2 regions of the Streptomyces sp. NPDC050263 genome follow, and region 1 is predicted to be linked to the other one. Evidence: riboswitches for the same ligand, from Rfam matches in the RefSeq annotation. Region 1 holds a riboswitch; the other holds the start of a gene.
The links. Region 1 has a riboswitch for cobalamin ahead of AB0J04_RS17580 (ABC transporter substrate-binding protein). Riboswitches for the same ligand answer to the same signal wherever they lie in the genome.
Positions count from the first base shown of each region.

Region 2: linked by a shared signal. The riboswitch ahead of AB0J04_RS17820 (cobalamin biosynthesis protein) and the one ahead of AB0J04_RS17580 (ABC transporter substrate-binding protein) in region 1 are both predicted to bind cobalamin.

Region 1 is NZ_JBFAKW010000033.1:45,986-49,687, reverse strand. It holds gene AB0J04_RS17590 (CoA transferase) at 1-296, shown strand, start outside; gene AB0J04_RS17585 (citryl-CoA lyase) at 293-1,126, shown strand; cobalamin riboswitch at 1,167-1,375, shown strand; gene AB0J04_RS17580 (ABC transporter substrate-binding protein) at 1,417-2,454, shown strand; gene AB0J04_RS17575 (iron chelate uptake ABC transporter family permease subunit) at 2,451-3,515, shown strand; gene AB0J04_RS17570 (ABC transporter ATP-binding protein) at 3,540-3,702, shown strand, end outside.
Region 2 is NZ_JBFAKW010000034.1:14,933-18,634, forward strand. It holds gene AB0J04_RS17810 (trypsin-like peptidase domain-containing protein) at 1-1,018, opposite strand, end outside; gene AB0J04_RS17815 (CU044_2847 family protein) at 1,002-1,373, opposite strand; cobalamin riboswitch at 1,590-1,732, shown strand; gene AB0J04_RS17820 (cobalamin biosynthesis protein) at 1,832-2,797, shown strand; gene AB0J04_RS17825 (cobyric acid synthase) at 2,794-3,702, shown strand, end outside.

The DNA of each region.
Region 1 (3,702 bases):
TCGCCAAGCTCGCACAGCGCCCGGCGGACGACTGGTTCAGGAGACTGTCCGCGGCGGGTGTGCCCTGCGGACCGATCAACCACGTCGACGGAGGCGTCGCGCTCGCGGCGGACCTGGGGCTCGACCCGGTGGTCACCCTGGGCAGCGGGCCGGGCTCCGTGCCGATGATCCGCAACCCGATCACCTTCAGCGGCACCCCGCCCCGGCACGACCTTCCGCCCCCCGCCCTCGACCAGCACGGCGAAGAGCTGCGGGCCTGGCTCGCGGCGGACAAGGAAAGGGAGACGGACCGATGACCGCCGGACAGCCCCAGCCCCAGCCCGAGTACCCGCCCCGATACCCGACCGGTCTCGGGACCTCGGACGCCGCCACCATCAGCCTCCTCGGGCAGAACCTGGCGGAGGACCTGATGGGCAAGGTCGGCTTCGGCGAGCTCGCGTTCTGGCTCGCCACCCAGCGCCGCCCGACCGCGGGCGAGGTGCGGCTCTTCGAAACGGTGCTGGTCGCGCTGGCCGACCACGGTTTCACCCCCACCGCCATCGCCGCGCGCATGACCCTGTACTCCGCGCCGGAGTCCGTGCAAGGGGCCCTCGCCGCCGGGCTGCTCGGCGGCGGCTCCCGCTTCCTGGGCGTCACCGAGGACACCGGCCGCTTCCTCGCCGAGGTGCTCGCCGCGGTGAACGCGGCGGGTGAGCCCCTCCCCGCCACCGAGGCCGAATGGGACGCGCTCGCACGGGAAGCGCTGACGGAACGCAAGGCGGCGAAGCAGCTCGTGCCCGGCCTCGGCCACCCGGTGCACAAGGAGGGCGACCCACGGACGCCGGTCATCATCCGCATCGCCCACGAGGAAGGCGTCCACGGCCCCCACCTCGCCCTGTTCGAGGCCGTCGGGCGCACGGCGCCGGACGTCCTCGGCCGTGCGCTGCCCCTCAACGGCGCCGGAGTCTGCGGGGCGGCGCTCGCCGATCTCGGACTCCCCCTCGAACTGCTGCGCGGCTTCGCCCTGCTCGCCCGGACGGCCGGGCTCCTCGGGCACCTCGCCGAGGAACTGCGCCGGCCCATCGCGCCCGACGTCTACCGCTCGGTCGACCGCAACGCCCACTACGTCCCCGGTGCAGCGCCGTAGGGCAAACGAACGTTGCAGGTAGGGCGATTAGGTAAGGCTATGGTAATTTCCGGACGCCAGTCGTATTCGTACACGCGGTCGTACGCGTGCACGGGTCAGGGAATCCGGTGGGAGTCCGGAACTGACGCGCAGCGGTAAGGGTGACGGGCGGGGCGGCAACCACTGGACGACGGCCACGGCCGGGTCTGGGAAGGTGCCCCGCCGGGGTGATCCCGAGTCCGAAGACCTGCTGGCAACCGACCGTCCGAACGGGCCCCGCGCATGGGCCTCGACGCCTAGGAAGCCGCCTCGTGCATCTGTCACGCCCCGCCCGCCGTTCCGTCCTGCTCCTGTCCGGGGCACTGCTGCTGTCCGCCTGCGGTTCGGGCTCGTCGTCCGAGGGGGCTTCGGGCGCCGCCGCGTCCGCGAAGGCCGTCACGCTGGACAACTGCGGGCAGAAGGTGACCGTCGAGTCGCCTCCGAAGCGGGCCGTCTCGCTGAACCAGGGCACCACCGAGATCATGCTCTCGCTCGGCCTGGCCGACCGGATGGCAGGCACCGCCACCTGGACCGACCCGGTCATGAAGGGGCTGGAGAAGGCCGACGCGAAGGTGCCCCGGCTCGCCGACAACCAGCCGTCGTTCGAGAAGGTGCTGGCCGCCGAGCCGGACTTCGTCGCCTCGTCCTTCGCGTCCACGCTGAGCAAGGGCGGAGTGGCTCCCCGCGAGAAGTTCGAGGAGCTGGGGGTGCCGACGTATCTCTCGCCCGCCGACTGCGAGGGCAAGGACAACAGCGGCGACGGCGACGGCTCACGGACCGAGCCGCTGGCCATGGACACCGTGTACCGCGAGGTGCGCGACCTGGCGCGGATCTTCGGGGTGGAGGAGCGCGGCGAGAAGCTGGTCACGCAGCTCGAGGGCCGGGTCGCCGAGGCCACGTCCGGGATCGACGCCGAGAACGCCACCGTCCTGTACTGGTTCGCGAACCAGGAGTCCCCCTACCTGGCGGGCTGTTGCGGTGCGCCGGGCATCATCACGAACGCGCTCGGCGCGAAGAACGTCTTCGACGACAGCACGCAGGAATGGCCGCAGGTCAACTGGGAGACCGTCGCCGACCGCAACCCCGACGTACTGGTCATCGGCGACCTCACCCGTAAGTCGCAGACGGCCGAGACCGCCGCGCGGAAGATCGCGTTCCTGGAGTCCGACCCGGCGACCAAGAACATGGACGCGGTGAAGCAGAAGCGGTACGTGCTGCTCAGCGGGCAGGCCATGAACCCCACGATCCGCACGGTCGAAGGCGTGGAGAAGGTCGCCGCGGCGCTGCGCGCGTACGGGCTCGCCGGATGACCACCGCCCTGCGGTCGCCCGGGGTCCGACGGCTCCGGGCAGCCGCCGGGGTGCTGCGGGGCGTGGCCGGTCCGGTCGCCGGGCTCGCGGTGCTGGCGGTGTCCGTCGCCGTGGCCATCACGATCGGGCCCGCGGACATCGGCGTCGGGGACGTCTGGTCCACGGTCGCCTCCCATCTGGGCTGGGGCGCCTCGGACCTGTCCCCCATCCGGGACGGCATCGTCTGGAACCTGCGGCTGCCGCGCACCCTGCTCGCCGCGGTGTGCGGTGCCGGGCTGGCCGTGTGCGGGGCGGTGCTGCAGTCGCTGCTGCGCAACCCGCTCGCCGACCCCTTCGTCCTGGGGGTCTCCTCCGGGGCGTCGACCGGGGCGGTCGTCGTGGTCGTGCTCGGAGTCGGCGGGAGCGTCGTGTCCGTGTCGGGGGGCGCGTTCGTGGGCGCGCTCGGCTCGTTCGCGCTGGTGCTGCTGCTCAGCCACACGCTCGGCGGTACGACGGACCGGGTGGTGCTGTCCGGTGTGGCCGCGATGCAGTTGTTCTCGGCCGTGACCTCGTTCGTCGTGATGACGGCGGCCGACGCGGAGACCACCCGGGGCGTGCTGTTCTGGCTGCTCGGGTCGCTCAGCGGGGCCGGCTGGACCGAGGTGTGGCTCTGTCTGACCGTCCTGACCGGGGCCTTGGCGGTGTGCCTCGGGTACGCGCGCACCCTGGACGCGTTCGCCTTCGGCCAGGACGCGGCGGCCACGCTCGGGGTCGCGGTGGTCCGGACCCGGCTGGTGCTGCTGTGCGTGACGGCGCTGCTGACGGCCGTGCTGGTGAGCGCGGCGGGCGCGATCGGCTTCGTCGGGCTCGTCCTGCCGCACGCGGCCCGCGCCCTGGTCGGCCCGGGGCACACCCGGCTGCTGCCGGTCGGCGCGCTCGCCGGGGCGGTGTTCCTGGTGTGGGCCGACACCCTGGCCCGTACCGTCCTGGACCCGCAGGAGGTGCCGGTGGGCGTGGTGACGTCGCTCGTCGGCGTCCCGGCGTTCGTCCTGGTCCTGTACCGCACGAGAGGGACACGATGAGGGGGACCCCATGAGGAGGACGCGTTGAGCGGGACGCACGCCGCCGAGGGTCGGTCACCCACCCTCGGCGCCGACCGGGTCAGCCGCTCCGCCGACGGACGGCTGATCCTCGACGGCGTCAGCCTCGCCCCTCGGCCCGGCTCCGTGACCGGGCTGCTCGGCCCCAACGGATCCGGCAAGTCGACCC
Region 2 (3,702 bases), on a different contig from region 1:
GGACGACGTGTCCCCGGGGTCCTGCCTCTTTGAGGATGCGGGCGGCCAGCAGGACCGCCGTCTCCGTGCGGTCCGTCGTGCCGCGCAGTTCCCCGGCCAGATCCCGGGCCGCCGGGAACTGCTCGCCGAGCGCCTCCGCGAGCGTGCGCACCGGGTCGGTGTCCGGCTGACCCGTGAAGTCCGTGACCGTGTGGCCCGTGGAGCGCAGCAGCGGCACCACCCCGGCCCGCACCAGCGACGACTTCCCGACCCCGGACGCCCCCGCCACCGGGACGAAGGGGTGGGTGCGGAGGGCCTCGGCGATCCGTTCGCTGTCCGCCCGGCGGGCGAAGAACACCGCCGCGTCCTCCTCGCGGAACGCCTCCAGGCCCCGGAAAGGCGACGGGCGCAGGCTCGGGTCCAGGCCCAGGAGGAGGGCCGCCGGGATCAGGTACGCCGTTGTCGCGCCGGTGCCTGTCTCCGCCGCCACCGTCATGCCGACCACCGCGCCCTGGTCGGTGTCCCAGACCGGGCCGCCGCTGAAGCCTCGGCCGATGGGCGGGGTGCCGGAGGCGGGGCGGGCCTCCATCGACGTCCAGCCCTTGCCCACCGGGGCGCGGAGGCGGCCGTCGACCCAGACGCCGTGGTCGTCGGTGTGCAGTGGGAAGCCCAGGACTCGGAAAGCGTGGTCCCAGACGGCTGTGCCGCCGGCGAAGCGGACGGGGGCGGTGCCGAGGGCCGCCTCCTCCAGCGACAGCAGCGCCATGTCGCCTCCGCCGTCCGCACGGACCGGGCTCCAGCGGGTGACCGTCGCCCGCAGGCGCGCGGAAGGCCGCGTCAACAGAGGGAAGTCGACCGTCACCGGGGCGGCGGGGGCCGACGTGTCCGTCTCTGCCGTGCCCAGGGCGCTCGCCACCACGTGTGCGCAGGTGCACAGCGTCCGCTCCGCGATCAGAAAGCCCGAGCCCGTCACCCGGCCGTCCGCGCCCCAGAAGCGGGCGACGGCGTTCGGGAGTTCGTCGTCAGGCGTCGCTGCCACTGTCACCGTCACGCTGTCCGGGGAGTGCGCTCTCGTCCCGGTTCGTCCACTCCATGCTCACCGTGAAGTGCGCCTCCGTGGAGCCCCGCGCCACCACCACACCCGCCTCCGCGCTCAGCGTGATGCCGAATTCGACCGTGACGGAACCGGGCGGTTTCGCCAGACCTCGGGCGCCCTCCAGGACCGCTCCCAGCGCGGGGCGCACCCGGGCCAGTGCCTGTTGGAGGGTTTCCGCGGCTCCCGCCACCGCGCCGCCGCCCCGGGAGACCCGTTGCACTCCGGCCGGGCCCTCGCCGGACACCTCCAGCAGCACGATCTGCCCGTCGTCCAGCAGCATTTCGCCCACGTAGGCCACTTCGGGTCCCCTCCCTGGTCCGTGGCGCCCTTTGCCGGGCGTACGTGACATTGCAGGCTCCGCGCTCCGCGATCTCAAGCCGGTCCCGCGAGGTCCGCCCGCAAGAGGGGTTTTCCGCCGGGAGCCGGGCGCGAGGGGCGGTCGTCGTGGTAGCCGTCGCAGCAGCTGTGTGGGGTTCTGCACACTCTCCCCTTGCAGGTCAACGGCAAGTTGACGGCCGTTCCGGGCCCGTGGTGGACTGCCGGAGCCATCTACGACGGCAGGAGAGGAAGCCGGTGTGAATCCGGCGCGGTCCCGCCACTGTCACCGGGGTAGTAAGCCCCGGGAGCCAGGAACTCTCACCGTCGGTCTAGTCGAACCAGGGCGCGGACACCCTGAGTGAGGACAAATCGCCATGCGCGCTCGGCCGTTGAGGTACCGCATCAGGTCGCTGCCCGACCCCACGGCCGGCTGAGCCCGTGCGTGCCGATCGCGTCTTCGCGTACGGCGCCGCCGCCGGCCTCCTCGGTGATCTGCTGCTCGGCGATCCCCGCCGGGGGCATCCGGTCGCCGCGTTCGGGCGGGCCGCGGGTGCGGTGGAGCGGGTGTTGTGGCGGGACCATCGGGGGTGGGGCGCCCTGCACACCCTCGTGTGCGCCGGGAGCGCCGTCGCGCTGGGGGCTGTCGCCGACACCTGCGTACGTCGCTCCCCCGCCGTCTCCGTGGTCCTCACCTCCGCCGCCACCTGGGCCGTCGTCGGGGGCTCCTCGCTCGTGCGCGAGGCGCGGGGCATCGGGCGGGCCCTCGAAGCGGGGGACGTCGAGGCCGCTCGGGAGCGGCTGCCGCATCTGTGCGGGCGGGATCCGCAGGCGCTGGATGCGGACGGGATCGCCCGGGCTGTCGTGGAGTCCGTTGCCGAGAACACCTCCGACGCCGTCGTCGGGGCGCTGGTGTGGGGGGCCGTCGGCGGCGTGCCCGGGCTGGTCGGCTTCCGGGCCGTCAACACCCTCGATGCCATGGTCGGGCACCGGTCGCCGCGCCATCTGCGCTTCGGGTGGGCCTCGGCTCGGCTCGACGACCTCGCCGGGTGGCCGGGGGCCCGGCTGACCGCCGTGCTCGCCGCCGTGGCCGGGGACGATCCGCGCGCCGCCGTTCGGGCCTGGCGGGCGGATGCGCGCAAGCACCCCAGTCCCAACGCGGGGCCCGTCGAGGCGTCGTTCGCCGGGGCGCTCGGGGTGCGGCTGGGCGGGACCCTGTCGTACGGCGGCCGGGTCGAGCACCGGCCCGTGCTCAACGGGGCGGCCGGGCGGGCCGTCGGCGCCGAGGACATCGAACGTGCCGCGCGGCTGTCCCGCCGGGTCGGTCTGCTCGCGCTCGGCGTGACCGTCGCCGCGCGCGCCGTCGCCGCGGCAGTGAACGCGAGAGCGAAGGGGCGTACCTCATGACGGGCGGCGGGCTTCTTGTCGCCGGCACGACCTCCGATGCCGGCAAGAGTGTCGTCACGGCCGGGATCTGCCGGTGGCTGGTGCGGCAGGGGGTGAAGGTCGCGCCCTTCAAGGCCCAGAACATGTCCCTGAATTCGTTCGTGACGAAGGAAGGCGCCGAGATCGGGCGGGCTCAGGCCATGCAGGCGCAGGCCTGCCGGGTCGAGCCGACCGCGCTCATGAACCCCGTGCTGCTGAAGCCGGGCGGCGAGCAGAGCAGTCAGGTCGTGCTGCTCGGGAAGCCCGTCGGGGAGCTCAGCGCCCGTGGGTATCACGGGGGGCGGCAGCAGAGACTCCTGGGAACCGTTCTCGACTGTCTCGCCGAGTTGCGGGGCACGTATGACGCGGTGATCTGTGAGGGGGCCGGCTCTCCCGCCGAGATCAATCTCCGGCGGACCGACATCGTCAACATGGGGATCGCCCGCAATGCCGGGCTTCCCGTCCTCGTCGTCGGTGACATCGATCGCGGTGGGGTCTTCGCGTCCTTCTTCGGGACCGTCGCGCTCCTCTCCCCCGAGGACCAGCAGCTCGTCGCCGGGTTCCTCGTCAACAAGTTCCGCGGCGACGTCTCCCTGCTGGAGCCGGGGCTCGACATGCTGCTCGGGCTCACCGGGCGGCGGACCTACGGCGTGCTGCCGTTCCGGCACGGGCTCGGGATCGACGAGGAGGACGGAATGGGGGTCCCCCCGCTCGGGCGAAGCCGAGAGTGGGGGAGCGTGTCGCTGCGCGGCACCGTGCGCGAGTCGAACACCGCCTTGCCCGTGGGGGACGACGTGCTGCGGGTCGCCGTGTGCGCGGTACCGCTCATGTCCAACTTCACCGACGTGGACGCGCTCGCCGCCGAGCCTGGTGTCGTCGTGCGGTTC